Regions from separate parts of the Arthrobacter sp. TmtSoilC77 genome, predicted to be linked through region 2. Evidence: predicted binding sites of a transcription regulator. Region 2 holds the regulator's gene; the other holds the start of a gene.
What was found. Region 2 encodes HrcA, which represses chaperone genes, less so after heat shock. Its sites were predicted from a motif close to TTNGCACTCGNNNNNNNCGAGTGCNAA; they were not measured.
Positions count from the first base shown of each region.

Region 1: the regulator HrcA is predicted to act here: its motif matches at 6,821-6,847, upstream of groES (co-chaperone GroES).

Region 1 is NZ_AP046050.1:3,359,245-3,381,413, reverse strand. Features, by position in the region: gene rimI (ribosomal protein S18-alanine N-acetyltransferase) at 1-396, shown strand, start outside; gene tsaD (tRNA (adenosine(37)-N6)-threonylcarbamoyltransferase complex transferase subunit TsaD) at 434-1,561, shown strand; gene AC6I99_RS15545 (glutamate--cysteine ligase) at 1,572-2,723, opposite strand; gene AC6I99_RS15540 (CobW family GTP-binding protein) at 2,909-4,048, shown strand; gene ykgO (type B 50S ribosomal protein L36) at 4,093-4,215, shown strand; gene AC6I99_RS15530 (shikimate 5-dehydrogenase) at 4,255-5,067, shown strand; gene AC6I99_RS15525 (THUMP-like domain-containing protein) at 5,074-6,300, opposite strand; gene AC6I99_RS15520 (hypothetical protein) at 6,368-6,796, shown strand; gene groES (co-chaperone GroES) at 6,988-7,284, shown strand; gene groL (chaperonin GroEL) at 7,369-8,982, shown strand; gene AC6I99_RS15505 (LuxR C-terminal-related transcriptional regulator) at 9,167-10,852, shown strand; gene AC6I99_RS15500 (hypothetical protein) at 11,021-11,362, shown strand; gene AC6I99_RS15495 (flavin-containing monooxygenase) at 11,397-12,506, shown strand; gene AC6I99_RS15490 (acyltransferase family protein) at 12,654-14,756, shown strand; gene AC6I99_RS15485 (acyltransferase family protein) at 14,753-16,846, shown strand; gene guaB (IMP dehydrogenase) at 17,104-18,615, shown strand; gene AC6I99_RS15475 (ABC transporter ATP-binding protein) at 18,719-20,599, shown strand; gene AC6I99_RS15470 (GuaB3 family IMP dehydrogenase-related protein) at 20,652-21,788, shown strand; gene AC6I99_RS15465 (glycerol-3-phosphate dehydrogenase/oxidase) at 21,877-22,169, shown strand, end outside.
Region 2 is NZ_AP046050.1:2,683,444-2,692,883, reverse strand. Features, by position in the region: gene lepA (translation elongation factor 4) at 1-1,006, shown strand, start outside; gene hemW (radical SAM family heme chaperone HemW) at 1,007-2,236, shown strand; gene AC6I99_RS12355 (DUF4870 domain-containing protein) at 2,267-2,680, opposite strand; gene AC6I99_RS12350 (DUF3097 domain-containing protein) at 2,817-3,668, opposite strand; gene hrcA (heat-inducible transcriptional repressor HrcA) at 3,847-4,854, shown strand; gene dnaJ (molecular chaperone DnaJ) at 4,905-6,032, shown strand; gene AC6I99_RS12335 (16S rRNA (uracil(1498)-N(3))-methyltransferase) at 6,035-6,808, shown strand; gene AC6I99_RS12330 (GerMN domain-containing protein) at 6,852-7,724, opposite strand; gene AC6I99_RS12325 (PhoH family protein) at 8,147-9,232, shown strand; gene ybeY (rRNA maturation RNase YbeY) at 9,229-9,440, shown strand, end outside.

The sequences.
Region 1 (22,169 bases), 680 kb from region 2:
GAACGTCGACTGTTCCCCGTGGATGCCTGGCCCCTGCAGATGTTCTTCGACGAGTTGTCACAGCCGGAGACGCGCCGCTACGTGGTGGCCCAGGTTGAGGGCCAGATCGTGGCCTACGCCGGCTTGATGTGCATTGAGCCAATCGCTGACGTCCAGACGATCGCCGTCGTTCCCGAATTCGAAGGCAAAGGCATCGGTTCTGCCATCCTGACCGAGCTGATCGAGGAGGCGCGGCGGCGTCACGCGGCGGACCTCCTCCTGGAGGTGCGCGCGGACAACCCCCGTGCACAGCAGCTGTATCTGCGTTTCGGATTCGAACAGATCCACGTCCGGCCGCGGTATTACCGGGACGGTACGGATGCGTTGATCATGCGCCTGCCCCTGAATAACCCATGACACTGAACACGTCACATTCCACAGAAGGAGCCAACGCGTGAGCGGCCCTTATCCAGAACAGCCGAAGCAGCCGTTGGTGCTGGGCATCGAATCGTCCTGTGACGAAACCGGCGTTGGAATCGTGCGCGGTACAACGCTGCTGACCAACACGGTGTCCTCCTCCATGGACGAGCACGTGCGCTTTGGTGGTGTCATCCCTGAGATCGCTTCGCGTGCCCATTTGGATGCCTTTGTCCCCACGCTTCAGGAAGCGCTGCATGAAGCCGGAGTGACTCTGGAGGAAATCGACGCCATTGCCGTCACATCCGGGCCGGGCCTGGCGGGCGCCCTTATGGTTGGTGTCTGCGCAGCGAAGGCCCTGGCCGTGGCTACGGGCAAGCCGCTCTACGCGATCAACCACCTGGTAGCGCACGTTGGCGTGGGGCTGCTGGATTCAAGGCCCGACGCCGGTGCTGCCGCCGGCCTGGGTGCCGGCCACTTGCCGCAGAACCTCGGTGCACTCCTGGTTTCCGGTGGCCACACGGAGATCCTCCGTATCCGCAGCATTACAGATGACGTGGAGCTCCTTGGTTCCACCATCGATGACGCCGCCGGTGAAGCCTACGACAAAGTTGCCCGGATCCTGGGCCTTGGCTACCCGGGTGGCCCCGCCATCGACAAGCTGGCACGCCAAGGCAATCCGAAGTCCATCCGCTTTCCGCGCGGCCTCACCCAGCCCAAATACATGGGCACCACGGAGGAGAAAGGACCCCACCGCTACGACTGGTCCTTCAGCGGCCTTAAAACCGCGGTGGCCCGGTGCGTGGAGCAATTCGAAGCCCGTGGGGAAGAAGTACCCGTAGCCGATATCGCAGCGGCATTCCAGGAAGCCGTGGTGGACGTCATCAGTTCAAAGGCGGTCCTGGCCTGCAGGGAGCATGGCATTACCGACGTGCTCCTTGGTGGAGGTGTTGCTGCCAACTCGAGGCTGCGTGAATTGACCGGCCAACGGTGTGTATCGGCGGGCATCAAGCTGCACGTGCCGCCACTGGACCTCTGCACGGACAACGGTGCCATGGTGGCAGCCCTCGGTGCTCAACTGGTCATGGCCGGAATCGGGCCCAGCGGAATAGCGTTCGCGCCGGATTCCTCCATGCCCGTTACTACGGTGTCGGTGGCTGCGTAACTCCACCCAACTATGCGTCGGGGCCTTTACGCATCTGCTGTACGAGGTCCATGACCACTGCCTGCAGGTCCCCGTTGTGTTCGGCGGCCACGCGGCGCTGGCGCTGGTAGCTGGCGCCGCGTTCAATGATCTTCATGACGTCGGCCAGTTCCTCAGAGCATCCAAGCTTGGCTGCCACGGGTTCCAAGCGTGCGACGGTTTCTGCGAGGTGCTCGGTGACCAATTGCTCGTTGCCCTTGGCATCGAGGATGATGATGGCTTCCATGCCGTAGCGCGCCGCACGCCACTTGTTCTCCTGGACGTGCCAGGGCGGCATGGTGGGGATGCTCCCGCCGGCGTCGAGGATGGAGGAGAACTCGTCCACGAGGCACTGTGTGAGTGCGGCGATGGCGCCCACTTCCTCAAGGGTGGCGAGGCCATCGCAAATGCGCATCTCGATAGTGCCCAGGTTGTAAACAGGCCGGATGTCCCAGCGGATCTCGGAAATGGCGTCGATGACACCTGTGGTGAACATGTCCTGGACATAGGACTCGTATGCTTCCCAGGTTTCGAACTGGAACGGCAGGCCAGCGGTGGGGAGTTGTTGGAACATGAGGGCCCGCTGGGATGCGTAGCCGGTTTCTTCGCCGGCCCAGAAGGGGCTGGAGGCGGACAGTGCCTGGAAGTGCGGGAAGTAGTTGACCAGGCCGTCCAGGATGGGGAGCACTTTGTCCCGGCGATCGATGCCTACGTGGACGTGGACACCATAGATGACCATTTGGCGTCCCCACCATTGGGTCCGCTCGATCAGCTTGGCGTAACGCTCCTTGTCGGTGACCGGCTGGAGCAGGGGAGGGCTGAAGGGATGGCTGCCTGCGCAGAACACCTCCACTCCCATGGGGTCGGTGACTTCGCGGACAGCGGCGAGGGAGCGGTTGAGGTCCTCTTTTGCTTCCTTGACCGTTTCGCAGATTCCGGTAACGAGTTCCACCGTGTTCAGGAGCAGTTCGCGCTTGATGTGGGGGTGTTCGTCGTCTTCGTTGAGGTCCGGATGGTTCGCAGCGACACCCTTGAGGACGTCGTTCGCCACTGAAACCAGTTCTCCGGTGCGTGCATTGACGAGCGCCAACTCCCATTCCACACCCAGTGTCGATTGCCTGGATGGCGCAAACTCAATCTGCACGTAGTCCCCTCGTTGCTTGTTTCTGCTGGACTTTCTGCTGGACGCAACCCGCTGCGGGGCCGTCAGCGGTCGGCTCAAGTCTAGTGCAGCCGGAGCATGGCTGATTGCGGACAGGGCGAAGTTAAGCGCCGAGACACATCGCAAGCGAATTGCTAATGAGAATGGTTTTCAATTAGAATCCTTCCATGCACCTCACCGTTGTCAGCTCCCTGGACAGTCAGTGCCGCGAAGCGGCCACCGCCCGGCTTGGTCGAACCCACACGAACTCCGTCGTCGTTCTTCACGACCTCCTGGATGGTTCCTTGGTCATGCGGCGCGTCTACAGGGGAGGCCAGTTGTTTGAGCGCGAAACAACCGTTCTGGAACACGGTTGCCTCAGCTGTACGGTCAAGCTGGATGTCGTACCGACGGCGGAGCGCCTCGCCGCTTGCGGGTTCGACCACGTGGTCCTGGGCCTACCACCCGGCGTCCCGGCAGGGATGGCAGTCGCGGAACTCCGGCGCGGCCTCACCCAGCCTGCCGTCATGGACAACGCCATCCTGGCCTTGGACCCCGTGGATCTCGACGATCACATCTGGGACCGGCACACCCTCTTTGAATCCGGCTTCACATCGATGCCGGAGGATGAACGGACCAGCGGCGAGTTCCTGATCGGCGAGTTCGGGCAGGTGGACACAGTCATGTTGCACCCGGGCTTGGGAGCGGAATTGTCCGGAAATCCCCGCATGGGATCCGAAGAATGGGTGACTGGCGTGGAGCTGCTCGGGCAGCTGGCACCACACGCTGCAGCAATCGGTGCGGCCGATGACTTCAGATCGGGCTGCTTCGACGACGCCGAAGCGGCCGCACGCACCCGGCCCGGAGTGGTCTGCGTGCCTTTGGATGATTCGCCCGGTTCCTTCCGAACCGTCCTCCACAAGGCTGGGCGGCCGCTGCACCCCGGCCGTTTCCGTGAAGCACTTCCCCAACTCGCGGCCGGAACCCACTGGCTCCGCGGACGCTTGTGGATCGCCTCGGCTGCCAAGATCCGGATTGCGGTACAGGGAATTGGTCCCCGGGTGTGGCTTGAGAGCACCGGAACCTGGCTGGCGGACGCACCTGCAGCAGGTCGCAGAGGCAAGGTGGGAGCCGACGTCGACGCCGTCCTTGACTGGCACCCGAATTACGGCGACCGCGGAACGGTCCTGGCCATTACCGGACGCTCCGAGGACATCGACCCCCAGGAAATCCGCGCCCTTCTGGAGGGCTGCCAATTGACGGAGGCCGAGATGGAACTCGACTTTGGTGTCTGGGAGGACCCCTTGGAACTTAGCGAAGCCTTTTAGCCAGCCACCCCAAAAACCAACCACCAACAACAAGGAGAAAAACCATGAAGGTCAGGAACTCACTGCGTGCCCTCAAGAAGATTCCGGGCGCACAGATCGTCCGACGCCGTGGGCGCACGTTCGTCATCAACAAGAACAACCCGCGAATGAAGGCCCGCCAGGGCTAACGGCGCGGAAGCGCAAACGGCCCGTTGTTTAATGGGTGAATGCCAATCCTGAACAAAGACATGTCCCTGTGCATTTCGCTCGCGGCCCGGCCCAGCAACATTGGGACCAGGTTCCACAATTATTTGTACGATCTGCTCGGACTGAACTTTGTCTACAAGGCATTCGCCCCGGCGGACATCACTCTTGCAGTGGCTGGCATCCGCGGCCTCCCCATCAGGGGAGCCGCGGTTTCCATGCCCTACAAGGAAGCGGTCATCCCGCTTGTGGACGTGATGGATCCCTCGGCAAAGGCCATCGACTCGGTCAACACGATTGTCAACAACGACGGCGTCCTGACCGCATACAACACCGACTACATCGCCATTGCCCGCCTGCTGAAGGACCATAAAGTACCCAGCAGCCACACCGTGCTGCTGCGAGGAGCCGGAGGAATGGCGAAAGCGGTGGCCGCAGCCCTCCGCGATGCAGGCTTTACGTCCGTGACCATCGTTGCCCGCAACGAAACCACAGGCCGTGCGCTCGCGGACCTTTACGGTTTCGCATGGCAGGACGACGTCAACGGATCCACGGCGGACCTCATCATCAATGTCACGCCCCTGGGCATGGCTGGTGCGGACGAAAGGGCGCAGTCCTTTGACGACGCAACCATTGCGGCGGCAAAGATAGTGTTCGACGTCGTCGCCCTACCCTCCGAGACGCCCCTCATCACGGCTGCCCGGCAGGCAGGCAAGCCGGTGATCACTGGAGCGGAAGTCATCGCCATCCAGGCGGAGGAGCAGTTCGTCCTGTACACGGGCCTCCGCCCGAGTGCTGACCAGGTCCGCGAAGCCTCGGAATTCTCCCGCCGCTGAAGTGGACTAGAACGTCACGGGCTCCACCGCTACGGCCACTCTTTCCTCGCCAATCCTGGTCAGGACAAGGGTGGCCGTTTTTGCGGGCTTGGTGTCGCGCTTGGATGGAAGCAGTTGTTTCCGCAGTTCTTCGGGAGTGACAGCGGTGCCGCGCTTCTTGATGTCCAGCACCGAGATGCCGTCCGCTTTGACCCAGGCTTTGAGGGCTTTGACGTTGTATGGCATGACCTCCAGCACCTTGTAAGCCTTGGCAAAAGGCGAGTCATCGAGTTCCGGGGCGCAGATGTAGGCGATATGTTCATCCACCAGGTGCCCGCCCAGGCGTTCTGCGACGTCGGCCACCAAGCCTGCGCGGATGACGGCACCGTCAGGTTCGTAGAGGAACCCCTCAACCGGCCCGACGGCGGCTACCGGGCCGCCGTCGAAATCCTCACCGCTGGTGAGCTCGGCAGCGCCCTGGGAGCCGATGACAAGTGCCGCGCGCCGGATCCCGGGGCGGGCCACGGCGTTGAACCACAGGGTGACCTCCGTGACGTCGCCACCTACGGAGACCCACTGCGCTTCACAGTTCGCCGGAACCGAGTCGTGGGGCATGCCAGGACCCATCTTGACGCCGACCGCACGGCCGGCTGCGGCCAGGCCTTCAACGAACGACAACGGGGGAGAGAATGCTTCCGGATCCCAGATCCGCTTTGTCCCGGACGTCGAGGTTGTGCGCCGTGCGGGATCCAGCCACACGCCGTCGATCCCGTCCAGTTCCACTGACGTGGCATCCGAATGCACCACTGTGGCGTGCGGGAAGGGCATGAGGTTGATCGTGGCGCAGGCCGCAGTGGTTTCATCCATCTCCACTGCGGTCACGGCAATGTCCATCGAGGCCAAGGCCATGGAGTCGGCTCCGAGGCCGCAGCCAAGGTCTGCTACGTGGGAAATGCCGGCCTTGGCAAAACGCTCGGCGTGCCGGGCCGCGACGTTGAGGCGCGTCGCCTGCTCGAGTCCGGCCTGGGTGAACAGCATCTGGCGGGCGAACTCGCCGAATTTGGCCTCGGCGCGGGTTCGGAGCCGGGACTGCGTGAGTACCGCGGCCACCAGCTCAGGGGAGTGGCCTGCCTTTCGAAGATCGGCGTTCATGCTGAACGCATCGGCTTCGCGGTACGGCCCCAGCGAGGCAAGGAGTTCCCATCCTTCAGTGGTCAGCAAGGGTGCGATCTGTTCCTGCGGTGCATGAGACATGGGATCAAGCCTAACGGGGCGCGCCTTGACACCGTGAGTTGGGAATCAGCCCGATAGGGTTGTTTTCATGGAAGACAACGCAGCTCCGCAGCCCTCCGACACGAACAACCCGGGCGGGAACCGCCCCGCTGCCCCGGGAGCTTCAGAGCATTCCGCCGGCCGGTCCCTTGTGGCGTTTGCGCGTCCTGCCTTGATCGCGGGGGCCGTGATCGCGGTAATCTGCGTTGCCCTGCTGATCGTCATCTTCGTCCTGGACTCATTCAATGCAGCTGCCTACTCCGTCACAGGCAAGAGCGTGAACGACGCTACTGATGAAGCCCGCGATATCCGGGACCTCTACAGCGGGGCCCGCATTGGCGGGATTATCGCCCTGGTGATTTCCGGCGTCGTGGCCCTGGCAGCCGCCGTCGTGCTGTATTTGAATCGCGGATCGGTACCTGTGGATGAGGATGACGACGGCGAAGACTACGATCTGGATGACCTCACCGGGCGGTAACGGGAGTTCACCAACGACGAAATTCTGGCACTCACCTTGACCGAGTGCTAACGCTTACATAGAGTCTTGTTAGCACTCTCCCCCGGAGGGTGCTAATCACGCCAGGCGTCCACCGGCACCGCGACGACGGTTGCACGCCACGGCACCCTAGTTCTTAGTCCATGAATCAGCTCATGAAAAGGAGAGTCCGAGTGTCGGTCTCGATTAAGCCTCTTGAGGATCGTATTGTTGTTCGCCCGCTCGAAGCAGAGCAGACCACGGCTTCCGGCCTGGTAATTCCGGACTCCGCACAGGAGAAGCCGCAGGAAGGCGAAGTTGTTGCAATCGGCCCCGGCCGCTTCGATGACAACGGCAACCGCGTGCCGGTTGACGTAGCTGTTGGCGACGTCGTTATCTACTCCAAGTACGGTGGAACCGAAGTCAAGACCGGCGGCAACGAGTACCTCGTTCTGTCCGCCCGCGACGTCCTTGCGATCGTCGTAAAGTAACTTCCTGGAGCCCCGCACCGCAGCCGCGTTGGAATCATTCCGACCTTCTGCGGTGCGGGTTTTCTGTCTTGAAAGGACACAACCATGGCAAAGCAGCTTGCTTTTAACGATGCTGCCCGCCGGTCTCTTGAGGCCGGTATCGACAAGCTCGCCAACACTGTCAAGGTGACGCTTGGCCCGCGCGGCCGCAACGTCGTGCTGGACAAGAAGTGGGGCGCTCCCACGATCACCAACGATGGCGTGACGATCGCCCGCGAAGTTGAGCTTGATGACCCCTACGAGAACCTTGGTGCGCAGCTGGCCAAGGAAGTAGCCACCAAGACCAACGACGTCGCTGGCGACGGGACCACCACCGCTACGGTGCTGGCGCAGGCACTGGTCAAGGAAGGCCTGCGCAACGTTGCTGCTGGTGCCGCTCCTGGCGAGATCAAGCGTGGCATCGAGGTTTCCATCGAAGCCATCGCAGCCCGCCTCCTGGAGAACGCCAGCGAAGTGCAAGGCACCCAGGTTGCCAACGTTGCCGCTATCTCCGCCCAGAGCGACGAAATTGGTGAACTGTTGGCCGAGGCTTTCGGCAAGGTGGGCAAGGATGGCGTCATCACCATCGAAGAGTCCTCCACCACCCAGACCGAACTCGTCCTCACCGAAGGCATGCAGTTCGACAAGGGCTACCTCTCCCCGTACTTCGTCACTGACGCAGAACGCCAGGAAGCCGTCCTCGAAGACGCCTTGATCCTGATCAACCAGGGCAAGATCTCCTCGCTGCAGGAATTCCTGCCGTTGCTGGAGAAGGCGCTGCAGGCCTCCAAGCCGCTGTTCATCATCGCCGAGGACATCGAAGGCGAAGCCCTGTCCACGCTGATCGTCAACCGCATCCGCGGCACCCTGAACGTCGTCGCCGTCAAGGCTCCCGGCTTCGGCGACCGCCGCAAGGCCATGCTGCAGGACATCGCTACGCTCACTGGCGCACAGGTTGTTTCCCCGGACCTTGGACTTTCGCTGGACACTGTTGGCCTTGAGGTACTGGGTACGGCTCGCCGCATCACGGTCACCAAGGACAACACCACCATCGTCGATGGCGCCGGAACCGAGCAGGACGTTGCCGACCGCGTGGCCCAGCTGCGTGCCGAGCTCACCCGCACGGACTCCGACTGGGACCGCGAGAAGCTGCAGGAGCGCCTTGCCAAGCTGGCCGGCGGCATCGGTGTCATCAAGGTTGGCGCAGCCACCGAGGTTGAGCTGAAGGAAAAGAAGCACCGCATCGAGGACGCCGTTTCCTCCACGCGTGCAGCCCTTGAAGAAGGCATCGTTTCCGGTGGCGGTTCCGCGCTCATCCACGCCCTCAAGGCACTGGACGAGTCCCCGGCCGTCAGGGCCCTGGAAGGTGACGCGGCAGCAGCTGTTGGCATCGTCCGCCGCGCCTTGATCCAGCCGCTGCGCTGGATCGCCCAGAACGCCGGCTTCGACGGCTTCGTCGTCGTTTCCAAGGTCTCCGAACTCGAAGCCAACCACGGCTTCAACGCCAAGTCCGGCGAGTACGAGGACCTGATCGCCGCCGGCGTGATCGACCCCGTCAAGGTCACCCGCTCCGCACTCCGCAACGCCGCTTCCATCGCTGCCCTGGTTCTCACCACTGAGACCCTGGTTGCCGAAAAGCCGGCCGAGGAAGAAGACGCACACGCAGGCCACCAGCACTAACAGCCTGTTCAAAAAAGCCCTGGTCACCTTCGTGTGGCCAGGGCTTTTTTGTCAGCAACCCGCAGGTTCCCCGGAGCCGCGGGGACCTATTGTGGGACTTACGACGGCGGCGGTACCCTGACGCTAATACGGCGGCTTGGGTGCGCCAACCGGGTTGCTCCCGGTCGCGGAATGAGTGTTCACTATGTCGGTCACAGCCTTGGATATGGGACGCTCGGCATTCTCCGAGCGTCGCTGGAGCGATGCGCTGGACTGCCTTGCCCGGGCCGATTCCGAAGGCGGCTTGCCTGCCCGGGACATGGAACTGGTGGCATCCGTGGCAATGCTGCTGGGCCATGACGATGACGGAGTGAAGTACCTGACGCGGGCCCATGAGGAATTCCTGACATTGGGCGACATGGCCGGTGCGGCGCGCTGTGCGGCGTGGCTGGTGCTGTTCCTCATGGACATCGGGGAGCCCGCGCGAAGTTCCGGTTGGATGTCCCGCGCCCAGCATTTGATTGCGGAAATGGAAGAGCCCACCGAAGCGGAGGGCTACCTCCTCATCCCATCCGCCCTGGGTTCACTTTACGGAGGAAACCCCGAGGCCAGCCACGAACTGTTTGGCCGGGCCTTTGAAGTGGGCCGGCGTTTCCACGACAGGGATCTCATGGCGTTGGGCCAGCTGGGCCTGGGCACGGCCAGGATTACCCTCGGCTCCCCGGACGAGGGATTGCAGCTCCTCGATGAAGTGATGTTGTCCGTCACCGCCGGCGAGGTCTCGCCCATACCTTCCGGGATCATCTACTGTGCGGTGATTGGAAGCTGCCGGCTCGCTTTGGACGTCCACCGCGCCCAGGAATGGACAGCAGCCTTGGAGCGGTGGTGCGGAGACCGGCCGGACATGGTGATGTTCAGCGGGCAATGCCAATCGCACCGCGCAGAGCTGTTCATCCTGCATGGAGCCTGGGACGAGGCCTTGGCTGCGGCCCGCATCGCCCAGGACCGTTCGCGTCGGGGCGATCCGGAAGCGGCCTGGGGAGCTTGGTACCAACAGGGGGAAGTCCTCCGCCTCAGGGGCAGGTTTGACGAGGCCGACGCAGCCTACGCCAAGGCCGGGGAGACCGGCTTTGAGCCATTGCCTGGCCTTGCGCTTCTACGTATGGCCCAGAACAAAACGTCCCAGGCGCAGGTCATGTTGCACCGTGCGATGTCCGGAGCGGATCCGGCCAACCGCTGCAGGCTGCTTCCGGCGGTGGTCCAGGTGGAGCTTGCGGCGGGGGACGTCGTCGCAGCCCGAGAGGCCGCGAATGAACTCGCAGCACCGCTCCACGAAGCCAGCCGCCCCTTGGAGCGGGCGCTATCAGCCCAGGCGGAAGCGAGCGTTCTCTTGGCCGAGGGGAGTGCCGAAGCCGCACTGATGACCGCCCGGAAGGCTTGGCGGCTTTGGTACAGCCTCGAGGCTCCGTATGAGGCTGCCCGGTGCCGGTTGTTGGCCGGTCGTGCGTGTGCCCGGTTGGGCGACCCCGACTCTGCCGCCATGGAATTCGAAGCGGCCGCAGCCGAGTTCGCAGAACTCGACGCAGCGCCTGCCCTGGCCGGGGTGCTGGGTCTCAAAGCGGGAGCCGGAACGGTGAGTGGCGGCGATGGTTCCGTGCTCTCCGCCCCTGAACTGAACGCCCGTGAACTGACTGCCCGTGAACTGACCGCCCGTGAACTGGAAGTCCTGAGGCTTGTCGCCGACGGAAAACCCAACAAGTCCATTGCCCGGGAACTGTATCTCAGTGAAAAGACCGTTGCCCGCCATGTCAGCAACATCCTCAGCAAGCTCTCCTTGCCATCCAGGGTTGCTGCCACCAAATACGCGTTTGAGCACCACTTAACCAACTGATGCTCTATCACTTCCCACCGCTTTTCTCCCGATCTTCTCTCACATACAGCAGGGTTTTCCCGAACGCTCTCTCACTTCCCGGCATGCGCATAAATACCCATGCCCATTCCTGCAGGATGCGTCATTTGGCCGACGCGGCAAGGGGCGCCGGACTCATAGCTTGGGCTTATGAACATTCCACTGCTCGCCGGCACCGTATCCACCGTGCTCTTTGCATCCAGCATGCTGCCCATGTTGTTCAAGGCAGTCCGGACCAAGGACCTGGCCTCCTACAGTTTGAGCAATATCACCCTGACCAACATCGCCAATGCCGTGCACTCGTTCTACGTCTTCGACCTTCCGGCGGGGCCGGTGTGGCTGCTGCACACCTTCTATGTGGTGACGTCGGCACTGATGTTGGTGTGGTGCCTGCGATACCGGAAGGCTCCCACTGAAACCCCAGCAACTGAAACTCCAGCAACGCGGGGTCACTTAAGGCCCATGTCGGCCGCTGCCATAGGCCATAAGTGACCCCGCGTTGACCAGTAATGAGAAAGGAAAAGCCATGAAAAAAGCTAGTGACCCACAGTTCGATACCGTGATCGTAGGCGGTGGCCAGGCCGGCTTGGCGCTCGGCTATTGGCTGGCCAAAGGGCACCACGACTTCGTCATCCTCGACGAGAACGCCAGGACCGGCGATTCGTGGCGCCAGCGGTGGGATTCGCTCCGACTCTTCACCCCGGCCAAGTACGACGGTTTGCCGGGCATGCCCTTCCCAGGGGACCGTCTGGCGTTCCCCAGCAAGAATGAGTTGGCGGACTACCTGGAAGGTTATGCACAGCGGTTCAGTCTTCCGGTGGTTCCCGGGGTCCATGTTGATGGAGTGACACAAGAGGGTGATCGCTTCCTTGTGAGCTCCGGTGACCGGTCATGGACCGCCAACAACGTAGTGGTTGCCACCGGCGTGTATCGCCTGCCCAAGCGGCCGGCATTCGCGAATGAGCTGGATCCGGGCATCGTGCAGCTTCACTCGCAGGAATACAAGAATCCCGGGCAACTCCAACCTGGACCAGTGCTCGTTGTCGGGCTCGGCAATTCCGGCGCGGAGATTGCCCTCGAAGCCAGCAGGACCCACACCACGTTGTTGGCGGGCAAAGCCAGTGGCGAAATCCCTGTTCGCCATGGACGCGCTGCAGCCCGGTTTGTGCTGCCTGTGATCCGGTTCGCAGGCCTTCACGTCCTGACGCTCAACACACCGGTTGGCCGGAAGGTGGCGCCGGCATTCAGGATGATGGCGGCACCTTTGATCCGAACACGTACCAAGGAACTGCGCGAGGCGAAGGTGGAACTGCTGCCAAGGATAGCCGGCGTAAAGCAGGGCAAACCGTTGCTGGAAGAGGGCCGGACGCTGGACGTGGCGAACGTCATTTGGTGTACCGGATACCGGGAGGACTACTCGTGGCTGAAGCTCCCGTACCAGGACGGAGAGGGAGCGCCGGCCCACAAGAGGGGAGTAGTGGAATCTGTCCCTGGACTCTATTTCATCGGCCAGGAGTTCCTGTTCGCTGCAGTCTCGGCAACGCTTCCAGGAGTTGGCCGGGATGCCCGTTATCTGGCACAACGAATCACAGTCGACCGGCAGCTGACGGTGGGGCGTCGGCCGGCCTTGACCTAGTTTTCCGGGCCTTCAGACACAGTGCCTTGGCACAGGCAACGCACAGTTTCATCTTTGCAAATGCATAGTCCAACCTGAGCTAATAGACACTCGTAAGGCGGTTCCGCAGACCGGCCCAACTGGGGCCGGAGCCCGGAACAGCGTATGATGGATGCTTTGTGCAATAGCCTTGAGGAACTGCCTAACGTGACTACATCAACGATCCGAACGCCCGCCCGTCCCAACAGGCGGGCTACCGGTCCCGTTGTAAAGTCCACCTTCCGGCCCGAAATCCAGGGCCTCCGCTCCCTCGCTGTCCTCATGGTGGTGAGCTACCACATCTGGATTGGGCGGGTGTCAGGCGGGGTAGATGTCTTCCTGCTGATCTCGGCATTCCTCATGACTCTTCAGTTCACCAGCCGCTTCAAACAGCGGCGCCCGATGGACTTGCTGCGGCACTGGCTGCACTTGTTCAGGCGCCTCCTCCCGGCAGTCGTGGTTGTACTCTTCGGAACATTGGCTGCTACTTTTGCTTTCCTGCCTCCCACCCGCTGGGTAGAAGTGGTCAATCAGGCTTGGGCCTCACTCTTCTACTACGAGAATTGGCTCCTGCAGACTCTTGCGGTCAACTACTACGCAACGGACCACAGCCTGGCCAGTCCAGTGCAGCACTTCTGGTCGCTTTCCATCCAGGGCCAGATATTCATTCTCTGGCCGGTGATCTTCGCCGTGATGGCGGTCATCTGCCGCAAATTCGATCTCCGGTACCGGGCTTCGCTCGCGTACGTTTTTGCGCTCATCTTCGTCGTTTCCCTGACGTACTCCATCATCTTTACGGCCAACAACCAGGCGGTGGCGTACTTCGACACCTTCGCCCGCCTGTGGGAGTTTGCCCTCGGAACCCTTGTTGCCTTGATTTTGCCTGCCTTGGACTTTTCCAAACCTGTCCGCGTGGCGATGGGGTGGATCGGCGTGGCCGCCATGCTCAGTTGCGGCATCCTGCTGCAGGTCCAGACGGCGTTCCCGGGCTTTGTTGCACTCTGGCCTACCCTGGCTGCCGTTGCGGTGATTGCAGCGGGACAGACCGGTAGCCGCTTCGGCGTGGATCGGATCCTGAGCTCCAGATTCCTTGTTCGGCTGGGCGACAATTCCTATGCCCTCTATCTCTGGCACTGGCCCATCCTGGTGATCGCGTTGGCTTGGAGCGGCAAGGATCATGCGGGTTGGCTTTCCGGCACGGCGATTGTGGCGTTGGCACTGGTCCTGGCGTTCCTGACCACGAAGTATGTGGAGAAGCCATTCCGGGAGTGGAAGTGGCCCGAGGTGAAGCGTCGCCGGGCAGCCATCTCGATCGCGGTGTGCCTTGCCGTGGCGTGCACGCCGTTGCTCGGTTTCCAGTACAAGCAGTACCTGGACCAGAAGGCCGCTGACACGCAGGCATTCAACGACAACCCGGGAGCACATGCCCTCCTGCCCGGGTACGTGGACCAGGTCAGCCCTGACGCCAAAACGCTTCCTACCGCAGAGCAGCTACCTGAGGACTGGGCACATCTGGGTGGGACGTGCGAGGGAGCGTCCCAGCCGGAAGACAAGACCCTGCAGGAGAACTGCCAGCAAAACGGCGTGGGCGATGACGCCACCAAGAGCATCATTGTCTTGGGTGATTCCCATGCCCAGCAGTGGCTGGCCGCGCTCGGTCCCCTCGCTGAGGCTGAGCACTGGAAGGTCACGGCCCTCCTTTTGGGCGGATGCCCGTTCATGCCGGAGAACCCCGACGCTGACCAGCACTGCAATGATTTCAACTCGGCGGCTTTCAAGTATGTGGCAGCGCACACCCCGGATTCCGTGTTCATGGTGGGCACCAAGGCTGCCCCGTCATCACCGGATGAGGAGTTGGTGTACGGCTTTGAACAGTCGGTCACCAACTTCAACGACCTCGGCATCCAGGTGGTGGCCATCCGTGACAACCCCCGCTATGACCACAACGTCACCGAGTGTGCCCTGTCCAAGGGCGTGGACAGCCCTGACTGCAAATCCGACCAGCATGACGTCCTGGCAGCGGAGAGCCCTTTCGCGGCCGTGCAGGGAAAGTTTGGAAATGCCGCGTTCCTGGATATGACGGATCTCCTCTGCAATGGTGTCCAGTGCCCCAGCGTCGTAGGAAATGTGTTCGTCTACCTGGACGATAACCACTTGTCCAAGACCTACGTCACCAGCATGGGTGAGATGTTCGATGAAAGGTGGTTTGCCGCAACGGGGTGGGAGCGATGAGCGACAACGTGAAAACAACTGCACCTTTGGGTGGCAACCCCACCACAGCGAGGCCCACGACGGCGGAACGCACCTTTCGTCCCGAGGTCCAGGGCCTGCGGGCCTTGGCTGTGTTGATGGTGGCGGCTTATCACATTTGGCTGGGCCGGGTGTCCGGTGGTGTCGACGTCTTTTTGCTCATCTCGGCTTTCCTGCTGACCCTGTCCTTTACGCGGAAGCTCGAAAACCACAAGCCCCTGAGGCTCCTGCAGCACTGGCTCCACGTGTTCAAGCGGCTGCTGCCCGCCGTCGTCGTTGTCTTGTTGGCGGTTCTGACCGCAACGTGGGCCTTTGTCCCGCAGAGCCGGTGGCCGGATGTGCTCGCGGAGGCGTGGGCCTCCCTGTTGTACCGGCAGAACTGGCAGCTTGCGGATTCTGCCGTTGATTATTATGCCCAGGACCACTCCGGGGCCAGTCCCCTTCAACACTTTTGGTCCCTGTCCGTCCAAGGCCAGGTCTTCATTCTGTGGCCGCTCATTTTCGGCGTCGTAGCCCTGCTGCAGCCGCAACTGGCAAAGCTGTTCCCAGGCCGAAGGGTCATGGAACACCGGCAGTTGCTGTTCATGGCGTTCGGCCTGGTTTTTGTGGCCTCGTTGGTGTATTCCATCGACCAGACGGCGAACAACCAGGCCTATGCGTATTTCGATACCCGGACAAGGCTGTGGGAATTTGCGCTGGGTTCCCTGCTGGCGCTTGCTCTCCCGTACCTCAAACCGGGACGGCGGCTCCGGGTATTCCTGGGTTGGGCAGGGCTGGCCGCCATGCTCTCGTGTGGCTTGATCCTGACTGTCGACCGTTCCTTCCCGGGATTCGTGGCCCTCTGGCCCACGCTCGCCGCCGCGGCCGTTATCGTCGCCGGCCAGAGCAACAGCCGCTTTGGTGCGGACCGCGTACTCAGCTCAAAGCCCCTGGTCGTGGTGGGCAACAATTCCTATGCCTTGTACTTGTGGCACTGGCCTGTCCTGGTGTTCTTCCTGCTCGTCACGGAGACCACAAGTCCCAACCTCCTGCAGGGCCTGGGCATCATGGCGGTATCCATGATGTTGGCCGTTGCCACCACACGGTATGTCGAGGTGCCCATGCGCCGCTGGCAGTGGCCGGACGCACGGTCCTGGCGGGCCGCCGTCGTCGTTGTTTCCTGCGGTGCGCTGCTGGCGCTTCCGATGACCGCCTGGCAGGGTGCCATCGCCGCCGAAAGTGTGGCGATTGCGGACCAGCCCAAGGAACTGACACCCGGTGCCGCAGCGCTGTCGCCTGGGTTCGCGGGCCAACCGACGCCCGAGGCAATGATCATTCCCGCACCCGCCGCCATGAACGATGAATGGGCGGACATCGATGGCCTGTGTACTGGCGCGAACGTCCCGTCAGATCCGTTGCTGCAGGGTTGCCTCCAGAACAACGAACCGGCAGTGGTGACCAAGAGGATCGTGGTCCTGGGCGATTCCCATGCCCAGCAGTACATGGCCGCCCTGGGACCCATCGCCAAGGAGCATGGTTGGGAAGTGGTCACTCTGCTGAAGGGGAACTGCCGGTTCGGTGCGGACTCTCCTGAACGCACCAGCGAATGCACCGACTTCAACAAGGCAAGTGCCGCCTACGTCATGGAACACAAACCCGATGCAGTGTTCACTGTGGCGTCACTAACTCATGTCACGGCGCCTTTCGAGACCGAAGTGCCCGGCTATTTGGAAGGCATCAAGCCCTTCACGGATGCCGGAATCGACGTCGTCGGCGTGCGCGACAACCCGCGGTTCAGCATCAACATGCCCGAGTGCGTGCAGAAGAAGGGCCCCGATTCGCCTGACTGCAACCCTCCCTTGGAGGATTCCCTGGCTGCGTCCTCGCCCTTGGACGATTACGCGGGCAAGGTGGATCGGTTGTACCTGATGGACATGAGCGACTTCATCTGTGAAAAGGGCACGTGTCCGGCGGTGATTGGGAATGTGTACGTCTACAAGGACGACAACCATCTCACCAAGACCTATGTACAGAGCATGATTCCCATGTTCGAGGAGCGGCTCCTCGCCGCGACGGGCTGGTCTGAGCGCTAGCCTCGCCATCCGCAGGAGCATGCAACGCACGACGCCGGCCTGCCGCCAGTGCCGTTGCTCACACTCAGGCGTCGCGGAATATGGCGATCGCCGCGGAGGTTCTACTATTTATTCAATACCCGAAGCACCTTTGCCTTGCAGTACCTCATGCACAGGCCAGTACTTTATGCACAGGCCAGTCCCGTAATGACGGGCTGGTCATCAGTTGCAACCCCTACCAGTTATAGCCCCCGGAACCCAGGTAAGAGGCCGCACTCATGACCCAGCCCGAACACGATCCCTTTGGCTTCGTAGGCCTGACCTACGACGACGTCCTGCTCCTGCCCGGGCACACCGACGTCATCCCCTCGGACGCGGACACGTCCTCCCGCATTTCCAAGCGGATTACGGTGCAGACGCCGTTGCTGTCTGCTGCCATGGACACCGTCACGGAGTCCCGTATGGCCATCGCGATGGCCCGCCAGGGTGGCTTGGGCGTAGTGCACCGCAACCTGTCCATCGATGACCAGGCTGAGCACGTTGACCGCGTCAAGCGCAGCGAGTCCGGCATGATCACCAACCCGCTGACCATTGGCCCGCAGGCAACGCTGCAGGAACTGGACGAGCTGTGCTCCCGCTACCGCGTCTCCGGCCTTCCCGTGGTGGACACGGACGGGCGCCTGCTGGGCATCGTGACCAACCGCGACACCCGGTTCATTCCCGAATCTGAATTCCCGCTGCGCAGCGTCAGCGATGCCATGACAAAGATGCCGCTCATCACCGGCCATGTGGGCATCAGCCGCGAGGAAGCCTCGCACAAGCTGGCCACCAACAAGATCGAGAAGCTCCCTCTCGTTGACGAGCAGGGCCGCCTCAAGGGCCTCATCACCACCAAGGACTTCACCAAGGCAGAGCAGTACCCGCTGGCCACCAAGGACGACGAAGGCCGCCTGCGCGTAGGTGCCGCCATCGGCTTCTTCGGTGATGGCTGGGAGCGCGCCATGAAGCTCATCGACGCCGGTGTGGACGCCTTGTTCGTGGATACGGCCAATGGCCACTCCCAAGGTGTGCTGGACATGATCCGTCGCCTGAAGTCGGATCCGATTGCTGCGCACGTGGACATCATTGGCGGCCAGGCTGCCACCCGCGAAGGTGCCCAGGCACTGATCGACGCCGGTGCCGACGGCATCAAGGTAGGCGTTGGTCCGGGCTCCATCTGCACCACCCGTGTTGTTGCCGGTGTCGGCGTTCCCCAGATCACGGCCATCTACGAATCCGCGAAGGCTGCCATTCCGGCGGGCGTGCCGCTGATTGCCGACGGCGGCCTCCAGTACTCGGGTGACATCGGCAAGGCGCTGGTCGCCGGTGCCGACACCGTCATGCTCGGCTCACTGCTGGCTGGTTGTGAAGAGTCTCCCGGCGAGCTTATCTTCGTCAACGGCAAGCAGTTCAAGAGCTACCGCGGCATGGGCTCCCTGGGCGCCATGCAGTCGCGTGGAAAGAACACGTCCTACTCCAAGGACCGCTATTTCCAGGCCGACGTTTCCGGCGATGACAAGCTCATCCCGGAAGGCATCGAAGGCCGCGTCGCGTTCCGTGGTCCGCTGGCATCCGTGGCCTACCAGCTGGTGGGCGGCCTCCGCCAGACCATGTTCTACACCGGCGCCCCCACCATTGCCGAGCTCAAGGCACGCGGCAAGTTCGTCCGGATTACGCCTGCCGGCCTGAAGGAATCGCACCCGCACGATATCCAGATGACCGTAGAGGCGCCGAACTACGGTTCCCGCTAACCATCATCAGTTCCTCCCGGCTGTTCCCTGTGGATCCTTCCATGGGGAACAGCTGTTTAAGGGCCGCAACGGAAATGTCCGTGGGTAGGAATAGGCTGGGGACATGTCCGAAAAGCCCGCACAACCGCGGCACCCGGAGTCAGTCCGGCTGAATTCAGGCACAGCGCCCCGCAAGCTTGCCCTCCGGCCGTACGCACGCGCCGTCGGGCAGGTCCTGAAGGTCAGTTTCAAGGCATCACCTGTTGCAGTCATCATGAAAGTGGCCGGGTCCTTGATTTCGGCCACGCTGCCGCTGGTCACCACCTACTTCGCCGCGTTGACCACCACCGCGTTGGCCGCCGGTTACGCGGGAGATCCCGACGCCGGTCCGCGGGCGGTACTGTACGTCATCATAACTGCGGCGCTGGGGCTGTTCTGGGGCGCCTTCAGCAGCGTGGACCGGTACATCCAGCAGCTGATGAGCTTCAAAGTGGGGGCAATCGTTGGCGACATGATGTATGAGCGCTTTCTGGCGCTGGAGTTCTGGCGCTATGACGACAAAGAAACGGTGGACCTCTACGATCGCGCCAAGCGGTTCTCCGATTCCTACGCCCGGGTCCTGGACAGGATCGCGGCCATCTTTACGCAGTTGGTTTCAGTCATCCTGGCAGTCGGTGCGCTGTTGTTGGTCAGTTGGTGGATCGCCGTCATTGTCCTCATTGCAATCGTCCCGAGCGTCTACCTGCAGTTCAAGCTCTCAAGAGAGCAAATAGCCCACTGGAATACCCAGGTGGATTCCCGGCGGCAACGGCGCATGATCGAGACGAACCTCCTGCGTCCCCAGCACATTGCCGAGATGCGGCTTTACGGGATCGTGGGCTATCTGATGGACCTGCGGTCCCGGCTTCGGGACGCTGACGAGCGCAGGCGGCTGGACTTCCAGAAGCGCTACATCCCCAAGCAACTCGCAGCGGACGCGCTGCAGTATGGTGCCGAAGTTGTGTCCTTGATCTGGGTGGTGGGACAAATCATCGCCAGGGCGCAGCCGGTAGGGCAGTTCCTCTACATCCAGCAGATCGTCAGCCGGGCTCTATCCACCGCCAACAACCTGGTCTCCTCACTGAGTTCCATCGACGAAGACCTTGCCAACCTCAAAGACTACGAGCTTTTCATGGCGCTTCCTGTGCCCAGCGGCCACGAGCCTCCCCTGGTGAAGTCGCCTTCCGTAGTGGAAATGCGGGACATTCGATTCAGCTATACGGGGAGTGACATTGAGGTTATCAAGGGCATATCCCTGACCATCAGGGCGGGCCAGCACATTGCCATAGTTGGTGAGAACGGCGCAGGAAAGTCCACGCTGATCCGGATCCTGGCTGGCCTGTACCGGCCGGACTCAGGCCAAGTACTGCTCGACGGCGTCGATCTCACCGGTATCGACGTGACCAGTTGGCACCGGCACCTCGCGGTCCTTAGCCAGGAGTTCCTGAAGTATGAATTCGCAACCGCGGCGGAGAACATCTACCTGGGCGATGTCGATCAACCGCGGGACGAGCAACGGATCCGAAGGGCAGCATCGGACGCCGAGGCCATGGAGTTCATCAACAAACTGCCCAATGGCCTGGAAAACCATGTGAGCAATTGGATGGAGGATCCCCGCGGACGCAAGGGGAGTGGCCTCTCCGGCGGGCAATGGCAGCGACTGGCCATGGCCCGGAACTTCTACCGGGATGCCTCCTTCATGGTCATGGACGAACCAACGTCGGCCATTGATGCTTTGGCTGAGCACCGGATCTTCACACGCCTTTTCGCGGACCGGAACAGCACCATCATTGCCATCAGCCACCGGCTGGCCACCATCGAAAAGGCGGACGTTGTGTACATGCTCGAGGACGGTCGCATTGCCGAACAGGGGACCCACAAGGAGCTTGTGGCGTTGAGGGGCCGCTACTTCCGGATGTTCGAATCCCAGCTCACAGTGGAAGAGACCAGCCAGAACACCCCGTAGGAGCAAGTTGGAACAAAACGGTGGCTTGGTCTTGGTGGGATAAACTCGAGCAGTGACTTATGAGATTGAGATTGGCCGTGGCAAGCGTGGGCGTCGTGCCTACTCCCTGGATGACATCGCGATCGTTCCGAATCGTCGGACGCGTGACCCGAAGGACGTCTCTGTCTCCTGGCAGATCGACGCCTATAAGTTCGATATGCCGGTGATTGCCGCCCCCATGGACTCTGTGATGTCGCCGGACACGGCCATTGCCTTGGGCCGTTTGGGTGGTCTTGGCGTCCTGGACCTTGAAGGCCTCTGGACCCGGTACGAAAACCCACAGAAGGTGCTCGACGAGATCGCCGGCCTGGCCAATGAAACCAGCAGCCCGGCCGTCACCCGCCGGATGCAGGACCTGTACCAGGCGCCCATCCAGCCAGAGCTCATCAGCTCCCGCCTCGCCGAGATCCGCGCCGCAGGCGTCACGGTGGCCGGTTCCTTGACCCCGCAGCGGACACAGGAACACTACAAGACCGTGGTGGCCGCCGGCGTCGATATTTTCGTCATTCGTGGAACCACCGTCTCCGCGGAGCACGTGTCCAAGAATCATGAGCCGCTGAACCTTAAGCAGTTCATCTACGAACTCGATGTCCCTGTGATCGTTGGTGGAGCGGCTGGTTACACACCGGCCCTGCACCTCATGCGCACGGGTGCCGCCGGCGTCCTCGTTGGCTTCGGTGGGGGTGCTACCACCACCACCCGCCGTGCGCTGGGCATTCATTCACCCATGGCATCGGCTATCTCAGATGTCACTGCGGCCCGCCGTGACTACATGGATGAGTCCGGTGGGCGTTATGTCCATGTCATTGCCGACGGCGGCATGGGCAGGTCGGGCGACATCGTCAAGGCCATCGCGATGGGAGCGGATGCAGTAATGCTGGGCAGCGCCCTGGCACGCGCCGAAGAAGCTCCGGGCCGCGGCTGGCACTGGGGTCCGGAGGCGCACCACCTCGAATCGCCCCGCGGCGACCGCGTCAACGTTGGCACGGTCGGATCCCTGGAGGAAGTCCTCTTCGGGCCGGGGCACCACACCGATGGCACGTCCAACCTCATTGGCGCACTGCGCCGGTCCATGGCGACCACAGGATATTCCGACCTCAAGGAGTTCCAGCGCGTGGACGTCGTAGTATCCCCTTACGCGGGCAACTAAGACTTCTGCCAATCGGGACTTCTGCCAATCGGACCGGGCAACAAGTAGGGTAGGGGACTACCAGCTGTTGCGTTTGAGGAGGGGTCCGATGAGCAATGTCGCAGGCGGTCCGCAAGTGAATTCTCCGGGAGCATTAAGCCCGGAATCCCGTGCCGCGTCCATTGAAGTCCTGAAAGCCACTGCCGAAGCCGGCAAACAGCTGGACATCCTGATTGTCGGCGGAGGCGTGGTGGGGGCTGGAGCAGCCCTGGATGCGGTGACGCGGGGCCTTACGGTCGGCATCGTCGAGGCGCGGGACTGGGCCTCAGGGACATCCTCGCGCTCGTCCAAGCTCATCCATGGTGGCCTCCGGTACCTTGAAATGCTTGATTTCGGACTGGT
Region 2 (9,440 bases):
GGTGGGCGATACCGTAACCAACCTCGCCAAACCGGCATCGGAGTCGCTCAGCGGCTACGCCGACGCCAAGCCGATGGTGTTCTCGGGCCTGTACCCGCTCGATGGAACTGACTACCCTGTTCTCCGCGATGCCCTCGAGAAACTGATGCTTAACGACGCCGCCCTGGTCTACGAGCCCGAGACGTCCGCCGCCCTGGGCTTTGGCTTCCGCGTTGGCTTCCTGGGTTTGCTGCACCTCGAAATCACCCGTGAGCGCCTCGAGCGCGAGTACAACCTGGACCTCATCTCCACAGCTCCCAACGTTGAGTACGAGGTCACGCTGGAAGACAAGAAGGTGGTCCACGTGACCAACCCCAGCGAATATCCCACAGGCAAGATCGCAGAAGTCCGCGAGCCCATGGTGTCCGCTACGATCCTGGCGCCCAACGAGTTCGTGGGATCCATCATGGAACTCTGCCAGAGCCGCCGTGGCCAGATGCGTGGCATGGACTACTTGTCCGAAGACCGCGTGGAGCTGCGCTACTGGATCCCGCTGGCCGAAATCGTCTTCGACTTCTTCGACCTGCTGAAGTCCAAGACACGCGGTTACGCATCACTGGACTGGAAGGCCGACGGCGAACAGGTCGCGGACCTTGTGAAGGTGGACATCCTTCTCCAGGGCGAGCAAGTGGATGCTTTCAGTGCCATCACCCACCGTGACAAGGCCTACGCCTACGGTGTGATGATGACCGGCAAGCTGCGCGAACTCATCCCGCGTCAGCAGTTCGAGGTGCCCATCCAGGCTGCCATCGGATCGCGCATCATTGCCCGGGAAAGCATTCGGGCCATCCGCAAGGACGTTCTTGCCAAGTGCTACGGCGGTGACATCACCCGTAAGCGCAAGCTGCTTGAGAAGCAGAAGGAAGGCAAGAAGCGCATGAAGATGGTGGGCCGGGTTGAAGTGCCCCAGGAGGCTTTCATTGCCGCGCTGACCACCGACGAGTCCAAGGACAAGGCCAAGAAGTAGATGCCCAGCGTCCTTCCTTTGGGCGACCCGGCACCTGCGGATGGCTTGTTGCCTCCGCAGGTGCTGACCGGCGTCGAGCACCGCAAGTTCGGGCTGTATGTGCATATCCCGTTCTGCGCGGTGCGGTGCGGCTATTGCGACTTCAATACCTATACGGCCACGGAGCTCGGCGGTGGGGCGTCGCAGGATGCTTATGCCCAAACGGCCGTCACGGAGCTGGACTTCGCGGCAACGGCCCTGAATGCTTCCGGCTTGCCGGAGCGGCCCCTGAGCACCGTATTCTTCGGCGGGGGAACACCCACGTTGCTCCCTGCCGAGGACTTGGCACGTATCCTGCGCGCCGCCGTCGGGCATTGGGGACTTGAGCCGGGCGCAGAGGTGACCACCGAAGCCAACCCCGACTCCGTGACGCCGGAATCGCTCAAGGTGCTCGCTGATGCCGGCTTTACGCGCGTCTCCTTCGGCATGCAGTCCGCGGTACCGCACGTGCTCAAAGTGCTGGATCGCACCCATACGCCCAGCCGTGTTCCGCTGGTGGTCCAGTGGGCGCGCGAGGCTGGCCTGGCCGTTAGCCTTGACCTCATCTACGGCACGCCGGGAGAGTCGATGGCGGATTGGCAACTGTCCCTTGAGACTGCCCTCTCCTACGAACCCGACCACATCAGCGCGTATGCCCTGATCGTGGAGGACGGCACAAAGCTGGCGGCCCAAATCCGCCGCGGCGAAGTCCCGGGAATCGACGACGACGACCACGCCGCCAAATATGAGCTTGCTGACAAATTAATCTCCGAAGCCGGCCTGACTTGGTATGAGGTCAGCAATTGGTCGAAAATGCCTGAACAAGCCTGCCGTCACAACCTTGCCTATTGGCGGGGCGATGACTGGTGGGGTATTGGTCCCGGCGCCCACTCCCACGTGGGCGGTGTCCGCTGGTGGAACGTTAAGCACCCCACGGCTTATGCCAACAGGCTGGCTGCAGGAGACTCGCCGGCAGCCGGCAGGGAGACCCTCGACGCCGACACCCGGGAAGTCGAGCGCATCATGCTTGAGGCGCGGCTCGGTACAGGGCTAGCGGTGGATGCGTTGGACAAAGTTGGCCGCCATGCGATGGCGGGACTTATCGCTGAAGAGCTGGTGGACCCGGTTGCGGCCTTCAAGGGTCGCCTGGTTCTTACGCTCAAAGGCCGGCTACTGGCGGACGCCGTGGTGCGCAGGATTCTGCCGGACTAACCGTCGGAAGAATCCTGCGGAGGCCCGGGACTACTTAATCCAGCGCAGGTTGAGCTTGTAGCGGTGGGGCTGCCCGTGGTTGACACGAATACCAGCCGAGACTGAGAAGCAAGTAAGTGCTACCCAGATGCCCGTGGCGATGACTGCAAAGATATTGCCCACCACTGGAAGCAGAACAAGGATATTCGCCAGGACTGCCGCGATGGTCGGAGGGAGCGTGAAGTTCAGGGCTTCCTTGGATTCCTGCGCCGTAAACGGCCCGCGATCACGGAAGATCAGATAGATCAGGAGGGAGGGCAGGCATCCCAGAATTCCCCCGAAGTGCGCAAGGGTGGCCCACTGGCGGTCTTCGCTTGCCGTCAGTGGGAGTGCGTTTGCGGGCGCGCCATGGTACTGGGGCTGGCCTGCGGCGCTGCCCGGTTCTTCAGGAGCGTTCTCTGCCACGGTGTCTTCCCTTTGCTGTAAAGATGCTGCAGTGTTGCTGTCCCAGAATACTGGGTTCCGGGTCATCCCGGGACCAACGCCCCGTTACGTCCCCGGGAAAAGTGCGTTCAGGAAACGTAAATTCAGGACAAGACCGTCAGGCAGTGGTGAGGAAATCGATGACTTCCTCCACCCTTCCCAGCAGCGAGGCTTCCAGATCGGCGTAGGTGCGGACCGCACCAAGCAGGCGCTGCCAGCCGAGTCCAATGTCTTCGGCGGTTTCGTGCGGCCAGCCGAAAGCGGTCAATATTCCGGTCTTCCAGTCAGTGCCTCGTGGAACGTCCGGCCACCGCTCAATACCCAACACTTTTGGCCGGATCGCTTGCCAGACGTCTACGTACGGATGGCCGACGATCAGCACGTTTCCGGTGGCTCCGGGCACCGTCATGGCTTCTGCGGCGATGCGTGATTCCTTTGAGCCCGCTACCAGATGGTCTACCAGGATCCCAAGCCTGCGGCCGGGCCCAGGGGAGAACTCTGCGATCGCTGACTTGAGGTCGTCCACGCCGTGCAGCGGCTCTACGACGATGCCCTCAATGCGGAGATCATCGCCCCAGACTTTCTCCACCAGTTCGGCGTCGTGCTTGCCTTCCACCCAAATACGGCTCGCCTTGGCCACCTGGGCACGCTGGCCCAGGACCCTGACGGACCCGGATGCCGTTCGACCCGGCTGCAGAGATGAACCAGGAGCCTTTGCCGCCGGCGGCATGAGGCGGATGGCCTGTCCTTCAAGCAGGAAACCGAATCCGAGCTGGAAGGACTTGGTTTTACCACGCCGGTCCTCAAGGGAGACGATGTGCATTCCCCCCGATTTCTCCACGCGGGTGACTTCGCCCACCCAGCCGGACTGGACGTCTTCAAGGACCATCCCGCGCTGGACGGCTACCTCGGGGAGCTGGCGTTTGGCAGGAGCGGACAGATCCTGCGGGCCCCACGTATCGAAAGCCAAGGACTTCATACCCCTTTGTGCTGGTTGTGCTGGGAATAACTCCCGCGGGCGGTTTCAATGCTAGCAACGTGCTGGCTCATACTAGACTTGTTAGCACTTGGGCATGTTGAGTGCTAAGTATTGGTCCGAAAAGCTATCGGTCCTACACAGGCCGGGACAGTCGTCAGGAGGTGTTGCAATGAGTGAGCCACGCAAGCTTGAAGTACTGCGCGCAATTGTTGAGGATTATGTGCATTCCCGTGAGCCGGTTGGATCCAAGGCACTTGTGGAGCGGCACCATCTCGGCGTTTCAAGCGCCACCATCCGAAACGACATGGCCGTACTTGAAGAAGAGGGCCTGATCGCGGCGCCGCACACCAGTGCCGGCCGGATCCCAACGGACAAGGGCTATCGGCTGTTCGTGGACAGGATCTCGCAGGTCAAGCCGTTGTCCGCCGCGGAGCGTCGAGCCATCCACTCGCTGCTGGAAGGGCCGGACGACCTCGATGACATCCTTGAGCGCACCGTCAGGCTCCTGTCGCAACTGACCAACCAGGTCGCCGTCGTACAGTACCCGCACTCCAACCGCGCACTTGTCCGTCACGTTGAATTTGTCCTCCTGGCGCCCAAGCAGGTGCTGGTGGTGCTCATCGCAGATACAGGAAGCGTTGGCCAGAAGGTCATCGAGGCTGGCTCCGATGTCAGCAACGAGGCCCTGATGGCCCTGCGCTCCCGCTTCCTTGGCAGTATCGCGGGAACCCAGCTGGCGCTGCTGCCGCAGGTGCTGCCATCCGTCGTGGCGCTGTGCCCGCCGGACCTTCGCGCACTCGCGCAGCATCTTGCCCATGGTCTCCAGGCTTTGAGCGACACCAGCCGTGAAGAGCGCATCGTCATGGCCGGAACAGCCAACCTTGCCCGCTCCAATGTGGATTTCCCGTTGAGTATCGGGCCAGTGCTGGAAGCTCTTGAGGAACAAGTTGTCATGCTCCGGTTGTTGTCCGATATGGGGGATGATCCCCGCGGCGTGACAGTCAGCATCGGACGCGAGAATCCTTACGATGGCCTGGCCGAGGCCTCGGTCGTGGCAACGGGGTACGGCTCCGGAGCCAAGGTCGGAATCCTCGGACCAACCCGGATGGACTATCCCACCACCATGGCTGCCGTGCGCGCCGTGGCCCGCTACCTTTCCCGCATTCTCGGCGGCTGACGCCAGCCCCGAGGTAAGAACCGCTTTACAACAAGGAAGAGATACCGACTTTGAGCAGCCACTATGACGTTTTGGGAGTCTCACCGGAAGCCACCGGGGAAGAGATCAAAAAGGCGTACCGCAAGTTGGCGCGAAAGCTTCACCCGGACGTCAACCCCGGGGAGGATGTCGCGGAGCAGTTCAAAGCCGTGACGCATGCTTACGAAGTGCTGTCCGACCCCCAGAAGCGTCGCGTCTACGATGCCACCGGCAACGAGAATGGCACTGACAACGGCTTCGGCGGCGGCTACTCAGGCCAAGGCTTTGCCTTCCAGGACATCTTCGACACCTTCTTCGGCGGTGGCGGCGGACACGCTGGACCAGCCTCCCGTGTGCGTCGGGGCCAGGATGCACTCATCAGCGTCCGCATCGACCTCAAAGACGCCGTGTTCGGTGTCAACAAGAAGCTCGAAGTTGATACGGCAGTGGTTTGCCCCACGTGTGATGGCAGCTGCTGCCGGCCGGGCACCCACCCGGAGCGTTGTGACATTTGTGGCGGCAGTGGCCAGGTCCAGAGGGCCGTTCGATCCATCCTGGGCCAGGTCATGACCACGGCCCCCTGTGGTTCCTGCGAAGGCTTCGGTACTGTCATCAAGGATCCCTGCAATGAGTGCAACGGCCAGGGCCGCATCCGTAGCCGCCGGTCCCTCACCATCAAGGTACCTGCCGGTGTTGCCACGGGTACGCGGATCCAGCTCTCCGGCCAGGGCGAAGCAGGACCGGCAGGCGGACCTGCCGGCGACCTCTACGTAGAGATCCGCGTCAACAGTGACTCCACCTATATCCGTGAAGGCGACGATCTGCACGCAACACTGAGCGTTCCGATGACGGCCGCTGCTTTGGGTACGGAACTGAGCCTGGAAACTTTTGACGGGCCCCAGGAGATCGACGTCAAGGCCGGCACCCAGTCCGGCGAGGTCATCACGCTCCGCGGTTTGGGCGTTACCCACCTCAGGGGCTACGGTCGCGGCGATCTCAAGGTGCACCTGCACGTTGAGACGCCGGTCAAGCTGGATCCGGCACAGGAAGAGCTTCTGCAGCAGCTTGCCAAGTTGCGGGGCGAGCAGTTCAGCGAAGGCAAACTCGTGGCCAGCGGCGGCATGTTCGCCAAGCTGCGGGACAAGCTCGGTAACCTGTAGCGGTGAGCAACCCCGTTTTCTTCACGCCTGCCGGGACCCTGGACGGTGTTGAGCCGGGCGCGTTGTTCGTCATCGACGGTGCGGAAGCCCGGCATGCCGTGACGGTGAAGCGCCTCACCGTCGGTGAGGCCGTGGACATTGCCGATGGCGCAGGAGCCCGCCTGACAGGCACGGTGGCAGAGGCCGGCCCTGGAAGTTTGTCCGTCATGGCATCCAGTGTGATTTTCGAGGACCAGCCGGATGTGCGTTTGGTGCTTGTCCAGGCATTGGCCAAGGGTGACCGCGACGAGTTGGCTATTGAAACGGCCACCGAACTGGGCATTGATGCAGTGATCCCTTGGCAGGCCGAGCGATCCATTGTCCGCTGGAAGGGGGATCGCGCTGCAAAGGCCCACGCCAAGTGGCAGTCCGTGGTCACTGCCGCGGCCAAGCAGGCCCGCAGGGCATGGATACCCGAGGTACGTCCCATCCTGGATTCCGCGGCGCTGGCAAAGGCTGTTGCTGCCGCAGACCTGGCTGTGATCCTTCACGAGGACGCCAAGAACCCTTTGCGGACCGTCCTTGAAGCGCCGCTCGTGGCTGAAGGCGGCGGGCTGGAGTCGCCGCGTGAAGTCCTCTTGATCGTGGGGCCGGAAGGTGGCATCTCGCCGCGCGAAGTGACGCGCCTCAGCGACGCCGGGGCGGTCACGGCTCTCTTGGGCCACCACGTCCTGAGGTCATCGACGGCGGGACCCGCCGCCGTCGTACTCGCCTCCGACGTCCTGGGCCGCTGGTAGGCCGTGGGGGCTGGCAAGCGAAACTACCCTGGGGACCCTGGCTCTAGCCGACGCTGAAAAGACGCGTATCCGTGGTGGATGTGTCTGCTTGCCCGGAGTCCTGAACCTGGGTCACGCGTAATTCGTATTTCCCCGGTTTCAGGGTTGCGCTGAAGGAGAACACGCCGAATTGTCCCGGCTCGCCGGTGGCTTTCGTCTGGCCGGTCAACAGGCTGGTTTTCTCGCCGCTGCCGTTGTCCCGGAGAATCTGCCAGCTGACCGGCTTGGAGCTGTCAGTGCTGCGGCCATTGAACTTAACGGCGCCGGCGGGCAGCGAGGTGTCCTCCTGCGGGTCGATAATCCACAGTGGCGCAACCAAGGAAGCGTCCCTGGCCATTGGTTGACCGAGCCGCACCTGGCCAAACGCCATGAAATCCGTGTGGCCGTCGACCAGAATGACCACCTGGATTTGCTGCCCTGAATTGATCAGGCCCGACGACGACGCCGCTGCGGTGGCCGTGTAGACCAGCTGCTGCACAGCCCGTTGCGCCATACCTGCATCAAGGTTGGAATTGAAGGCGTCCCGCGAGATATCAACCGTGATCACGTTCTTGCCCGAAATGGAGGTTGCCAGGCTGCCTGGGTCCTGCCAGGGAGTGAAGAAGTCGTGGTCCAACGGCTTTTCGGCCATCATGATCCGCAGTGCTGTGGTGACGGGGTTTCCGTCGCCGGAGATGTCCCTGAATTCGCGGTACAGGTAGACGTCTTCCTTGCTCCGTCCAATCCAGTAAACCGGGATCTTGGTGGACGCCTGGGTGGTCTCCAGTGGAGCATTGCTGGCCGGAGCTTCCTGGACGCTGACGGGCGGCGCGCTGGAGGTAGCTTGGGTGGGTCCACCGTTGGCGATACAGCCGGTCAGCAAAAGGACAGCAAGCATCGCAGGCGCGGCGACGGCGGACTTTTTCCGCTTTCGCCCGCCGGGCTGATGGCTTACTGACTGCACGATTGGGGTTCCTTGCCTTTGCGGCCGGTGGTTGTCGCCGACGCGTCGAACGGGCGTAGTCTGACTACCCGCTCTGCCAGCTTGGCATATCGTCGACGGCGGCTGGCCGGGTTTGCGGGCACTGGCGGCAACTGAAACAGGATTGATACCCGCTTGATGCCGAGTTGAGACAAAAAGTCGTCCCCCCGCGGCCCGTGCAAGGTGGACGAAGCCCGCGTGTACGCCCTTGTCGTTCCGGGCTGGCGTAGGATTGAAGGCATTCCGGCATATGGCCTGGCGGTTCAGCCAGTCCCGTTGTCGAAACGATGGACCAACTGTATTCCGACCGGAGGAGAAGAGGCCGCACGGCCACCACTATGAGTGAATCCCTGAATGGGCGGTTGCGGACCGGAAACGGGAACCCAGCCACCACCGAGTTCCCGCACACCTTACCGGGCACGCGCACGGAAATCGTCACGTTCGACAACTCCGATCAGATGGTTCACTCATTGGGCAGCCATGACGAAGCCTTGCGCTACATCGAGGAGCAGTTCCCGGACGTCAATTTCCACGTTCGCGGCAATGAATTGTCCATGTCCGGTCCATCCACGGTCATTCCGCGCATCATGCGCCTCCTTGAGGAGGTCCGCGGACTGGTTGCCAGGGGAACCGTCGTTACCCCTGATGTCCTCCAGCAGCTCGTGTCCCTCCTGAGGACACAGTCAGTCCAGAATCCCGTGGATGTCCTTACCCACAACATTCTGTCGAGCCGTGGCAAAACCATCCGGCCCAAGACCCTGAACCAGAAGAACTATGTGGATGCCATCGATGCGAACACAGTGATCTTCGGCATTGGCCCGGCAGGTACTGGCAAGACCTACCTCGCCATGGCCAAGGCAGTGCAGGCCCTGCAACTCAAGGAAGTAAGCCGGATCATCCTGACCCGGCCCGCTGTTGAGGCGGGGGAGCGGCTGGGCTTCCTGCCGGGAACGCTGAGCGACAAGATCGACCCCTACCTGCGGCCGCTTTACGACGCCCTGCACGACATGATGGATCCCGAATCCATTCCCCGGCTGATGGCTGCCGGCACCATCGAAGTCGCACCGTTGGCCTACATGCGTGGACGGACGCTCAACGACGCCTTCATCATCCTGGACGAGGCCCAGAACACCACTCCTGAACAAATGAAAATGTTCCTGACCCGTCTCGGATTCGGTTCCAAGATGGTTGTTACAGGCGACGTAACGCAGATCGACCTGCCTTTTGGCTCCACTTCCGGTCTACGGATCGTACGGGAAATCCTCACCGGGATAGATGACGTCAATTTCTCCATCCTGGAGGCTGCGGACGTCGTCCGGCACCGTTTGGTTGCAGACATCGTCTCCGCCTACAGCAGGTGGGATGACGCGCACCGTACGGATGGGGCTGCCGGCACACATCACAAACGTGGAGAACGAAAATGAGCATTGAAATCAACAACGAATCCGGCGTGGAGGTGGACGAAGCCCAACTGGTGACATTGTCCCGGTTCATCTTCGAGCGCCTCTACATCCATCCGCAGGCTGAGCTGTCCATCCTCCTGGTGGATGAACCCGCCATGGAGAAGCTGCACATCGAGCTTATGGACGAACCAGGAGCCACCGATGTGCTCTCGGTGCCCATGGATGAGTT